4 regions of the Fictibacillus iocasae genome follow, and region 2 is predicted to be linked to each of the others. Evidence: riboswitches for the same ligand, from Rfam matches in the RefSeq annotation. Region 2 holds a riboswitch; each other region holds the start of a gene.
What was found. Region 2 has a riboswitch for thiamine pyrophosphate ahead of thiD (bifunctional hydroxymethylpyrimidine kinase/phosphomethylpyrimidine kinase). Riboswitches for the same ligand answer to the same signal wherever they lie in the genome.
Positions count from the first base shown of each region.

Region 1: another riboswitch for thiamine pyrophosphate. It lies ahead of ACFQPF_RS01125 (ABC transporter substrate-binding protein); the one in region 2 lies ahead of thiD (bifunctional hydroxymethylpyrimidine kinase/phosphomethylpyrimidine kinase).
Region 3: another riboswitch for thiamine pyrophosphate. It lies ahead of thiT (energy-coupled thiamine transporter ThiT); the one in region 2 lies ahead of thiD (bifunctional hydroxymethylpyrimidine kinase/phosphomethylpyrimidine kinase).
Region 4: another riboswitch for thiamine pyrophosphate. It lies ahead of thiC (phosphomethylpyrimidine synthase ThiC); the one in region 2 lies ahead of thiD (bifunctional hydroxymethylpyrimidine kinase/phosphomethylpyrimidine kinase).

Region 1 is NZ_JBHTCP010000002.1:238,497-241,522, reverse strand. Features, by position in the region: gene ACFQPF_RS01135 (DUF6359 domain-containing protein) at 1-172, opposite strand, end outside; gene ACFQPF_RS01130 (DNA alkylation repair protein) at 448-1,134, opposite strand; TPP riboswitch at 1,386-1,496, shown strand; gene ACFQPF_RS01125 (ABC transporter substrate-binding protein) at 1,580-2,563, shown strand; gene ACFQPF_RS01120 (MTH1187 family thiamine-binding protein) at 2,578-2,868, shown strand; gene ACFQPF_RS01115 (ABC transporter permease) at 2,865-3,026, shown strand, end outside.
Region 2 is NZ_JBHTCP010000050.1:50,627-53,652, reverse strand. Features, by position in the region: gene ACFQPF_RS15970 (YecA family protein) at 1-480, opposite strand, end outside; gene ACFQPF_RS15965 (IDEAL domain-containing protein) at 672-905, opposite strand; TPP riboswitch at 1,285-1,394, shown strand; gene thiD (bifunctional hydroxymethylpyrimidine kinase/phosphomethylpyrimidine kinase) at 1,574-2,392, shown strand; gene thiM (hydroxyethylthiazole kinase) at 2,379-3,026, shown strand, end outside.
Region 3 is NZ_JBHTCP010000016.1:126,798-129,823, forward strand. Features, by position in the region: gene rsgA (ribosome small subunit-dependent GTPase A) at 1-507, shown strand, start outside; gene rpe (ribulose-phosphate 3-epimerase) at 510-1,157, shown strand; TPP riboswitch at 1,178-1,285, shown strand; gene thiT (energy-coupled thiamine transporter ThiT) at 1,365-1,937, shown strand; gene ACFQPF_RS10570 (thiamine diphosphokinase) at 1,927-2,574, shown strand; gene spoVM (stage V sporulation protein SpoVM) at 2,679-2,759, shown strand.
Region 4 is NZ_JBHTCP010000013.1:102,191-105,216, reverse strand. Features, by position in the region: gene thiC (phosphomethylpyrimidine synthase ThiC) at 1-1,505, opposite strand, end outside; TPP riboswitch at 1,656-1,770, opposite strand; cobalamin riboswitch at 1,934-2,149, shown strand; gene ACFQPF_RS07185 (acyl-CoA thioesterase) at 2,628-3,026, shown strand, end outside.

The sequences.
Region 1 (3,026 bases), on a different contig from region 2:
CAACAATATAACCCTCAACAGTAGCAGTTCCTGTATTGTTCGCAATCGCCTCAGTAACTTTAAGAACACCTTCTGCATTCGCTTTCTGCTGTGAGATTGGTGCGAACAAGCTGATTACCATCGTTACGATGAGAACCAGTTTAGATAAATGACGAAAATGGTTTAACGCCACATTTACCACTCCTATACTTTTAATGTAAAACAAGTCAATTTAACTAGAATATAACACATATCGACACGTATTATTGTTCGGTTTTTGTTAAAATACTTCCAAAGACTTACATAAAATTTACATTAATAGTATCAAAAACCTAACATTCAATCTTAAAATAGGATAAAAGACCTCTAAAACATATTAATCAGATGAATGAATAAACGGGTGGGATTTATCTAAAGTGAACTCAATAAAGAGTGCTCCTATAATGGAACACTCTTCTCTTATCCCTATTAAGCTTTAATCGTTTTAGACGATACGTTTTTTAACGCTTCACGCTTTGATAGTGGTGAAAGAGCCAGCTGCGTTGTCACGTTCAAGACCCATTCTGGATCGGACTTGGCATATTCACGCAATGCCCATCCGATCGCTTTGTTAATGAAAAACTCTTTTGAACCTAGGTTCTCTTCAACAATATCCTTTAACAGCTCTACATTAGTATCACCTTTGTATTTGAGCTGATACAAAATCATTGTGCGCCTCAGCCAAAAGTTGTCCGATTGCCTCCAGTTCATACCGACTGTCTCTAACAGGTGTGGATAAAGACGGAACAGCTTGCCCGCATGGTTTGCGGCAATGTGGTCAATCGTGTCCCACCACGATTTGTTCACAATCATGTATTCTAGCAACTCGTAATCTTTTTCTTCCAGCTTTTTTAAGAAGCCATCCACCAGTCCCAGAGCGGCATAATGCAGCTCTCGCTCCGGCATCCGCCATAGCTCTTTAACGGCTTCTTGCAGCTGTTCTTTCTCCGGATATCCGTGTTTCTTAACGAACTGTTTAAATACATCCTTCCTGACAGGCGACTTCATGCCGACGAAAGGAAACTGATTTCGCATATAAGCTTCCATAGGCGCTGCGTTTTCTTCGTCTTTATGCTTATAAAATTCGTCTCTTAATTTCTTTGTATAATCAAGCATTGTGCCACTTCACTCCTTCTCACCTTACTATTCTATGCTTTTGTTAAAATGCCTTTTAGTAATTCGTGAGGTGAGACCCGCAAATTTTAGACCCGTAAAATCTGCTGAACGACCCGATTATCCTGATTTTGACCTGAATACCTCCACTATCGACCCGAATACTGTTATTAAAAGAAGATCAACCAGTAAAAAGTAGTACCGTACCCCGGCTGGTGTGCTATAATGAACGCGTTATCAAAAAAAATGAATAGCAAGGCATGTGGGGGGACCGGTGTTGCCGGTTGAGATTTCGCTCGTAGAAGCGTTGACCCTTTGAACCTGATCTGGTTGATACCAGCGGAGGGAACATACGAAAACTAGTAAACTTACGATATAACCGTATGCACCCGAGGTATCAACTCTGGGTGCTTTTTTTGTTGTCTTGTAAATTGAAGGGGGAAACAACATGAAGAAATGGCTCGCTGCTTTAAGCGTCGTCGTTTTGCTCGCCGGCTGCGGCACATCGTCTGACGGCGAGAAAACAGCTGACAAACTGAAAAAAGTGAAGGTTGTCTTAGATTGGACGCCAAACACGAACCACACAGGCCTTTATGTGGCAAAGGAAAAAGGCTATTTTAAAGAACAAGGACTTGATGTCGACATTATCATGCCTGGTGATGCCGGGGCCGATCAGCTTGTTGCGTCCGGAAAAGCTGATTTTGGCGTGAGCTATCAGGAGGGAATCACACAGGCTCGTATTCAGGACGTTCCGATTGTCTCAATAGCAGCGGTTATTCAGCATAACACGTCCGGCTTCGCCTCGCCTGTTGCCAAGAACATCTCGTCACCAAAAGATTATGAAGGAAAAACATACGGCGGCTGGGGCTCTCCGGTAGAGAAACAGATACTCTCTTCGCTAATGGATAAAGAAAACGCTGATGTAGAGAAGCTGAAAATCGTAAACATGGGAGACAGCGATTTCTTCACGGCTGTGAAGCGTGACATTGACTTCGCGTGGATTTTTTACGGCTGGACTGGAATTGAAGCCGAGCTTCGCGGTGAAAAGCTGAACATGCAGTACCTCACCGACTACAGCAAAAAGCTAGACTATTACACACCTGTGCTCGCGACCAATGAAAAGATGATCGCGAAAGATCCGGAAACCGTAAAAGCATTTTTGAAAGGTGCGGCAAAAGGGTATGAGTTTGCGATTGAGAAGCCTGATGCAGCAGCTGACATTTTAATAAAAGAAGTGCCAGACCTTAATTCGAAGCTGGTGAAAAAATCTCAGCAGTGGCTTTCTCCGAAATACAAGGATGATGCCGACCGTTGGGGCGAGCAGAAGCTGTCTGTCTGGAAAAACTACAGCGACTGGATGTACGACCATAAGCTGTTAGAAAAGAAGCTGGATGCGAAAAAAGCGTTCACGAACGACTATTTGCCGGAATAAGGAGGACACTTGTGATGAGCAATTCATTAGTCAGCATTCAGATCATCCCGAAAACAAAGAATGGCGAAAATGTCATCCCTTATGTGGATGAAGCAATCAAAATCATTGATGAAAGCGGCGTGAAATATGAGGTTCATCCGCTTGAAACGACAATGGAAGGCGACCTGACAGAGCTTTTTGCGGTCATTCAGAAAATGAACGAGCGCATGATTGAGATCGGTAGCCCGAACGTTATCTCACAGATCAAGGTGCTGTATCAGCCAGAAGGCATCACGATGGATGTGCTTACGGAGAAGTACCGATGAAAAAAAGATGGAGCGCACTTTGGCTCCTCTTTTTCATTCTGATAGTATGGGATGCTGTTGGCCGCTGGACTCAGGTGCCTGCGTGGCTCCTGCCCTCTCCGCTCAAAATTTTCTCAGCTGGACTGGAAGATTGGAGCAGATTTTATGTACACGTGCTG
Region 2 (3,026 bases):
GAGCGCACCTTGAGATGGCTTTTGAGGTGAACTGATATGTACGGTGAATCCTTTTTCTGTAAATGCATCTTTAACAAGAAGGTGGGCATCTGTTTCGTATCCTTCAATCGTATACAAGGATGGTGCAGCATGACTCCAGCTTTTTGCAATATCAGCCGTCTCCGGGCTCATGGATGGCAGCTTTTGTTCGAAATAAAGCTCTGTAATCGTCTTGCCGTCCTGAAGAGGTGTACAAAAGACATCCCAGCATACAGAAATATTGGCAAAGGTTTGTTCATGTTCTTTCTCAACGGGGTATTGCGCTACAAATTTCGTCGTCCTTTCAGCGAGTACAGGCTGATAATGGTCCAAGGCATATTTAATAAGCCCTTCGTGATGACCTTTCATCTCCAGGACAATTTCTTCCGCGTGCAGACAGCATTTTTTAAACTTTTTTCCGCTGCCGCAAAAACATACATCGTTTCTTCCTAATTTTTGCATTGTATCCTCCAGTAAAACAGGTAACTAACTAAACTCTCACCTATACTAGCATATCTCGGGTTTTTTTCAAGTTCGTATGAAGTATTCAACCTATTTGAGGGGGGATGGGCGGGCAGAGGAGGGAAAGATTTCTGCGCACAAAACAACACCCATGATTGGCCAGAAGGCAAAATCAGGGGTGCCGGCTATATTCAGCCTAGAAACTTCTTATATTCTGCAGTCAGCTTCATGAACAGATCGCGGTCACGTTTCTCTAAAGCTTCGTCAATTCGTTTCTCGTAATAGGATTTGTAATAACCGTGAAGTGATTCATCAAGGACCATTTGAGCAATTAGGCTGAACGCGAATGGATCAGCTTTCTTTTGCAGCTTATACTTGACCAGTTCATTCTTGTTCTGATGGTTAAAGGACGTATTGTCTTTCATGCTCTTTCCCTCCTTGAATTTTTCTCCTATCCAGCTTCTCTTGTGTCTGTGAAATAGGTTTCTACTAGTATACTGACCAAAGTTGCACCTGACAACCATTTTATTAGAAAATTCAGATAAATTTTCTAAAATGGTATAATGTGCGGATGTTTTCACCACCTTTTGGATATTATTTTCTGTATTATTATTCAGCTAATGGTTGCTTTGTGCTTGTTCGATGTGAATGGTTATGAATGAAGGACTTATGTTGTTACTCCATACTTCCCCCATTTTTGGGCGTGTTAAACACCGTGATGCACATGAGCAGCTATTCATCATAGCCCTTTCTTTTGTTGACAGCCTGATGGATGGATTGTACGATATGACTGACAGAAGAATACAATTCCGCTAGGGGAGCTTTTCGTAAAAAGCTGAGAAAGAAATGTGATTTCTTGACCCTTTGAACCTGATCCAGATCATGCTGGCGTAGGGAAGCGGTGTGGACCGTTATTTTTATGCTTATTTCTGCATTTCTGGGCCACCCGCTGCAATCTTAGCGGGTGGCTTTTTTTGTACTCTAGGGAAGGATAACTTTTTCACAGTGAAGGAAATTGACGCAGTCAAAAAGTTAGTGAACAAAGGCAAGGTCTACTTTGGCTTAGGCAGTGTACGAAAAAGGAGGCAGAAAAATGCGGTTAAAAGTGAACAAAGCATTAACGATTGCTGGGTCTGACAGCGGCGGTGGTGCCGGAATTCAAAGCGATTTAAAAACATTTCAAGAGCTGAGCGTGTATGGCATGAGTGTGATTACGGCAGTTACGGCTCAAAATACGTTAGGTGTTCATGGAGTTTATCCGGTTCCCCTTGAAGGGATAGAGGCACAGCTAGATGCCATTGGGCATGATTTGCAGCCTGGCGCAGTGAAGACAGGCATGCTGTTCAGCAAAGAGATCATTGAAGCTGCAGCAACAGCTGTTCAAGAATTCGGCTGGATCAATGTAGTGGTCGATCCTGTCATGGTAGCCAAAGACGGCACTGTTTTATTGGAGAATAACGCCATTCAAGCGATGAAAGAGCACCTGCTTCCTCTTGCTAAAATAGTGACACCGAACCGGATGGAAGCAGAGGTGCTGATAGGGAACACTGTTACATCTCCTGAGGACCGGAGACAGGCAGCAGTGATGCTTTGGGAGATGGGTGCTGAAATTGTTGTGATGAAAGGCGGGCATGATGAGAATGATGATATGTCCAATGACCTTGTCTATAACGGGAGTGAGTTTTATGAACTTAAAGGAAGAAGAGTGGCAACGAAAAACACGCACGGGACAGGCTGTACATTCTCAGCCTGTGTTACAGCTGAGCTTGCTATCGGAAAAACCCCGAAAGAAGCCCTCTTAACGGCAAAACAGTTTATTCAGGCAGCTATCGAATACGGAATTGAAGCCGGAAGCGGCCATGGACCGACCAATCATTGGGCGTACAGGAGGCTGTCTCATGAATCAAGATAATAGCGTGCTTGATGAAATTAGGACGAAGAAGCCGCTTATCCATCACATAACAAATAACGTGACGATGATGTTGCTTGCTAACGGTGTCCTAGCAGCAGGCGGAAGCCCGATGATGGTGCATGCGGAGGAAGAAGTCGCTGAAGCGGTTGCGGCTGCCCAGTCCCTCGTCATCAACATAGGAACACTAACCCCTTCTGCAGCAAGATCAATGACGGAAGCATTAATGCTCGCTGTCCAAAAAGGTGTGCCAATTGTCATTGATCCGGTCGCTGTTGGAATGACCAAGCTGCGCCAAAATACGCTGAACGATCTTCTCTCCGCAAGTGAAGGTGCGATGAGGACTCTTTGTGGAAACGCTGCTGAAATCCACTTTCTCGCAGAAAAGGAATGGAAGGGCCGTGGTGTGGATGGCGAAATGAATGTTCGCCACTTAACAAATGTTGCGGAAAAGGCCGCTCAGCAAACGGGCTGCTTGATTGTTATGACTGGTGTGAAGGACATCATTTCAAATGGCAAAAAAACCATCATCATAAAATCAGGTCATGAATTGATGGCTAAAATGACAGGAACAGGGTGTTTCGCTTCCTCACTCACCGCCCTTTTTCTTGCCAACTCTCTTACCGCTAAACTATGT
Region 3 (3,026 bases), on a different contig from region 2:
GAAGAATACATGTCTATGTACCGTGATATCGGGTATGAAGTGATTCCAACATCAACGAAGGCTGCCGCAGACCTGCCTCATTTTCATGAGCTTTTTAAAGATAAGGTGACAGTGTTTGCCGGACAGTCGGGAGTAGGAAAATCATCACTGCTGAACCTGATCAATCCTGAATTGAACCTGGAAACAAATGCGATCTCCACTCATCTTGGCCGAGGAAAGCATACGACTCGCCATGTAGAGCTGATCCCTTTTGGAGAAGGGCTTGTGGCGGACACACCAGGCTTCAGCTCACTCGATTTTACGGACATCAGCACAGAAGACCTATCCCGCTTATTTCCAGAAATGGAGAGCCGTCTAGATGGCTGCAAGTTTAGAGGGTGCACCCATACATCAGAGCCAAAATGCGCGGTCAAAACTGCTGTTGATGACGGCGAGATCCATAAAGGCCGTTACGATAACTATGTCAGCTTTCTGCAGGAAATTAAAGAACAAAAAAGGAGATATTAACCATGGTTAAAGTTGCGCCATCCATCCTTTCAGCCAATTTTGCTGCTTTAGCAGATGATGTTGCTGCAGCAGAAAAGGCTGGTGCGGATTATATTCACGTTGACGTGATGGACGGGCATTTTGTGCCGAACATCACGTTCGGTCCACTGGCTGTTAAGGCGATCCGGCCAGCGACATCGCTTCCTCTTGATGTCCACCTTATGATCTCGAATCCAGACCAATACATTCAAGAGTTCGCGCATGCGGGTGCAGACATCATATCAGTTCATGTTGAGGCTTGTCCTCATCTGCACAGAACGATTTCATATATAAAAGAACATGGTGTTAAAGCGGGTGTTGTACTGAACCCGGCAACACCTGCAGAAAGCATACGACATGTCATCGAGGAGGTCGATTTGGTGCTGGTTATGACGGTGAATCCAGGTTTTGGAGGCCAGGCGTTCATTCCCGGCATGCTGCAGAAAATTTCTCAAATTCGCAAGATGGCCGACGATCTCGGTCTGGATGTTGAGATTGAGGTAGACGGCGGCGTAAATGCTGAAACGGCAGTACTTTGCCGTGAAGCCGGTGCGAATGTGCTTGTGGCAGGATCAGCCGTGTATGGGAAAAACGACTTAAAGGATGCAATCTCGTCCATCCGTGGTGTATAATATAAGCAGGAAAAAATAATCAGTGCCACAGGGGGAGTCTTTCAAAAAGGCTGAGAGGGGAGTATGCTCCCGACCCTTTGAACCTGAAGCAGGATCATGCCTGCGTAGGAATGTGGAGAACTTGACTTTGTCGTTTGCAAAGCAGCCTTCTTTCACATGATGGCTGCTTTTTATTTTTTCTCCAGCATACTGAAAGGAGAGAAAGATATGGAAAGAAAAACGTTAGGGCTGCTGACTGAAGCGGCAATCATGAGTGCGCTCGCCGTCATTTTAGGTTTTGTGAAATTCAATGGCTTCTGGCCGAACGGAGGCTCTGTCAGCCTCGAGATGGTGCCGATCTTTTTTATGGCATTCAGAAGAGGTCTTGCGGGAGGATTGATTACAGGTTTGGCTGTCGGTCTGCTTCAGCTGATGTTCAACTTTTCAGCCGTTCATCCATTGTCTATCGTACTGGATTATCCGATCGCTTTTATGGCAGCAGGGCTTGCAGGAATGTTTGCGCTACCAGCCAAAGAAAAGGCATCAAAGCGCTCGCTGTACTTGGTCACCGGAATTTTTCTCGGGTGTACGGTTCGTTTTGCTTCACATGTATTGTCGGGAGCCGTGTTTTTCGCAAGTTATGCACCAGAAGGGATGAACCCGTGGCTTTACTCGGTGTTATATAACGGATCGTATATGCTGCCCATATTCTTGATCACGTCCGCGGCAGCCTTGTTCATTACGAGTTCATCTCCTCGGTTGATTCATACCGGCCGCTCAAAAGCAGAACATGCCGCGTAAGATTATCATTGCAGCTGGAGGGCCGCCTCACTATTGGCCGGAAATTGACCATTCCGAAAAAGCTGTATATGTTGGCGCTGACAGAGGGGTCTATCATCTTCTTGAAACAGGAATTATTCCTCATTATGCTTTCGGCGATTTTGATTCGGTTACAGAAGAAGAAAAACGCAAGATTCAGCAAGCTGACATGATGATGGTGGAATATGAAAAAGAAAAGAACGCAACCGATTTGGAGCTTGCGCTAGATTGGGCTGTCAGCCAGCGCCCTTCATCCATCGAGTTGATCGGCGCGACGGGAGGGCGGCTCGATCATGCCCTTGTTAACATTCAGCTCATGCTTAAAGGACTCAAGAACGGAGTGAAAACCGTCATGAAAGACGTTCAGAATGAAATGGAGCTGTTTCTGCCTGGAACTTACGAAATAACCACCTCCGAATTAGGCGAAGCTAACTATATTTCCTTCCTGGCGTTCTCTTCTGAAGTGAAGGGGATCACCCTCAAAGGATTTAAATATCCTCTGGAAATGGCAGATCTTCACATAGGATCGTCGCTTTGCATTTCAAACGAGCTAGCCGATAAAAGTGGTACTTATTCCTTTACATCAGGCATATTATTGATGGTAAAGAGCCGTGATTAACCCGGAATCACGGGTTTACAGGCCCCGCAACTTATTATTAACGGGGAATATAGTAATTATGGGTGACTTCCATTATACTTTAGCGGGCCTGGAGGAGGGGTAAGATGAAGTTCTACACGATTAAATTGCCTAAGTTTTTAGGGGGATTCGTCAGAGCCATACTCGGTTCCATGAAAAAAGGGTAAACGTAAAAAAACGCCGCTGCAGGCGTTTTTTTACGTTTTTTTTTCTTTTTTTTGAGAAGCTTACTTAAACAACGTATTCTAATAAATTTGAAGAGCCGAATGGATTTGTTCCATAAGAAGACACAGGAGAATTTCTTAACATCGCAGAATTGTTATTTATTGTACATCTTTGAATACGACAATTGATAAAGTTGATCTTCGTCTCAGGTGCCGACTCCTCGAAAATGAAAATCACATTTTCTAGCATCTGATGTTTTGCTGCGTAGC
Region 4 (3,026 bases), on a different contig from region 2:
AACCGCGCTTTTGAAAGGGCGTTGTCACGGATCTGCGCCCGCGGGTGCCCTTTGGCCAGATCTGCCGCATGCGCCGCAATTTTATAGGCGATCACACCTTCCCGCACATCGTTTTTATTCGGAAGGCCAAGGTGCTCTTTCGGCGTCACATAACACAGCATCGCCGTCCCAAACCAGCCGATCATCGCCGCACCGATCGCAGACGTGATATGGTCGTATCCTGGTGCGATGTCAGTCGTGAGCGGCCCGAGCGTATAAAACGGCGCCTCGCCGCAAATGTCCATTTGCTTGTCCACGTTTTCTTTGATCATATGCATCGGCACATGTCCTGGTCCTTCGATCATCACCTGTACATCATGCTTCCAGGCAATTTTCGTCAGCTCGCCAAGCGTCTCGAGCTCAGCAAACTGCGCCTCATCGTTCGCGTCGGCAATGGATCCCGGACGCAGCCCGTCACCGAGCGACACGGCAATGTCGTACGCTGCTAAAATCTCGCAAATCTCTTCAAAATGCGTATATAAAAAATTCTCCTCATGATGGGCGAGGCACCACTGGGCGAGAATCGAACCGCCGCGCGACACGATGCCCGTTGTTCGTTTTGCGGTCATCGGAATGTACCGCAGCAGCACACCGGCATGAATCGTAAAATAGTCCACGCCCTGCTCCGCCTGCTCGATCAGCGTGTCGCGGTACACGTCCCACGTCAAATTTTCCGCGATGCCGGACACCTTTTCGAGTGCCTGGTAAATCGGCACCGTGCCGACCGGAACCGGCGAGTTGCGGAGAATCCATTCGCGGGTCGTGTGTATGTTCTTTCCTGTCGAGAGGTCCATGATCGTATCCGCACCCCAGCGTGTCGCCCATGTCATCTTTTCAACCTCATCCGCAACAGAAGATGTGACGGCCGAGTTGCCGATGTTCGCATTGATTTTCACATGAAAGTGGCGGCCGATGATTATTGGCTCGAGCTCTGGATGGTTGACGTTGCATGGGATGATGGCACGCCCTGACGCGACCTCATCACGCACGAACTCCGGCGTCATTCCTTCGCGCACCGCGACAAACGTCATTTCAGGCGTAATAATCCCGCGCCTGGCGTAATGCATCTGAGTCACGTTTCGGCCAGATGCCGCACGGAGCGGACGCCTGCCGTTTGACGGAAACTCAGCCGTTCTTGTGGGCGCACTATCATCACGTTTGTAGCCATTATCTTCCGGTATAGTTGTGCGCCCGTCGTATTCCTCCACATCACCGCGTTCCAAAATCCAACTATGGCGTAGTGCAGGCAATCCACGTGTGATGTCAGCACGATAATTCAAATCTGTATACGGCCCGCTCGTATCGTACACGGTGATCGGTTCGTTTTCCTCATGCCCGAGACTGTCGGACGTCGGATGCTGCGAGATCTCGCGCATTGGAACCCGCATACCATTGACCTCGTGATACACCTTCCGGCTCATTGGAAATGGCGATTGCAGCTGTACGTTCACGTCATGCTTGTTCATCAAAAAATTCCTCCTCATTTTTCGTGGTGATTCGGTATTACGCCAAATAAAAAGCCGGGCTCTGATGATTATAGATCAGAGAACCCGGCGGGAATGTGCAAGTAGGCTGCATACGTAGAATGAAGCAGATAGCATGTGAATGTATCGTGCTTCGGCTGCGCCCTGCTTCCCTCCGCTGGCATAATCCAGATCAGGTTCAAAGGGTCAAAGAACTTCAGACGCGTTCTCATCTCAGCCTGGCTAACAGGCACCCCTAGCAGAAAAGCTATGAAATTATGTTTATCATACAAAAGACGGGGCATGTATGCAAGTTTAGTCGGGACCACTAGTCGGGGGTCCGGTACCATGTAATTGAATCACTACCTATACCAGCATTTTCAAGAAAAAGTACCGTACCCCGGCATTCGCATGCTACACTAAAATTGAACAACCATATATCGCTTTATGGTGCTCTTTTTATCTAGTTTATATAAAGAGCTTAATAGGGAAGTCCGGTTCATCCCGGCGCGGTCCCGCCACTGTAAAAGAGAGTGCTCTCTACTAATTTTTCGCCACTGCCACTGTTCACTTTTTGAAAGGAATGGGAAGGCCAGGAGCAGCACGATGATCTTAGCCAGGAAACCTGCCATGAAGACTGACACTAGAAACCTACGGAAGATAGGGAGGTGCCGCGCAACGTTATTCATTCGTAACGCTTATTTGTGCACCCGTTCTGCTTTCATGCGGAACGGGTGCTTTTTTAATGGGGAGTTTGGGCGAGCGGCGATTGGCGCGCAAGCTGTTACGTGTGGCGCGCATATCGAAATAATTGATAGAAATCCGCTCGCAAGGTGAGTGGAATGGCGCGCAACCGCACAACGGCGTGAAAGAGGTCTCATTCGGCGCGCAAGCTGGCCCCAACCGCGCGCAAATTTTAGTTGTGGCGCGCAAACCCAAAAGTTGGCGCGAAAGCCGTTGAGAAGAGGAGGTTGACTAGTTAAAAATACGCCGGCAAATCCGCACGGCGCGAAACATTAACAAACCCGCTCGCATCCTATCTGTTTTGGCGCGGAACGACCCCGAAAATCGCTAAAACGGCGCGCATTTTTAGCATAAATAAACTCATAAAGGAGCACAACCAACATGACACTCTCAAACTACAACGTCCCATCCAGCCAGTCGTACACCATCCAGACGAGGCTCGTCATACCGCCCGATACGAACCATATTGATACGATTTTTGGCGGCCAGGTGCTGTCGTTTATCGACGAAATTGCCGCTATCACAGCGATGCGCCACAGCAACTCCGTCGTCGTTACCGCATCAATCGACTCGGTTAATTTTGTCGGTTCAGCGAAAGTCGGAGACATCCTCATCCTTCAAGCGTTCGTCGCGTCGACCGGACGAACGTCGATGGAAGTGTACGTCGAAGTATTCTCTGAAAATCTATTAAAAAAAGAAAAAAAGCTCACGACGACATCAATTCTCACAATGGTCGCAGTTGACGAAGATGGCAAGCCTTGCCCCGTACCAGGCGTTATT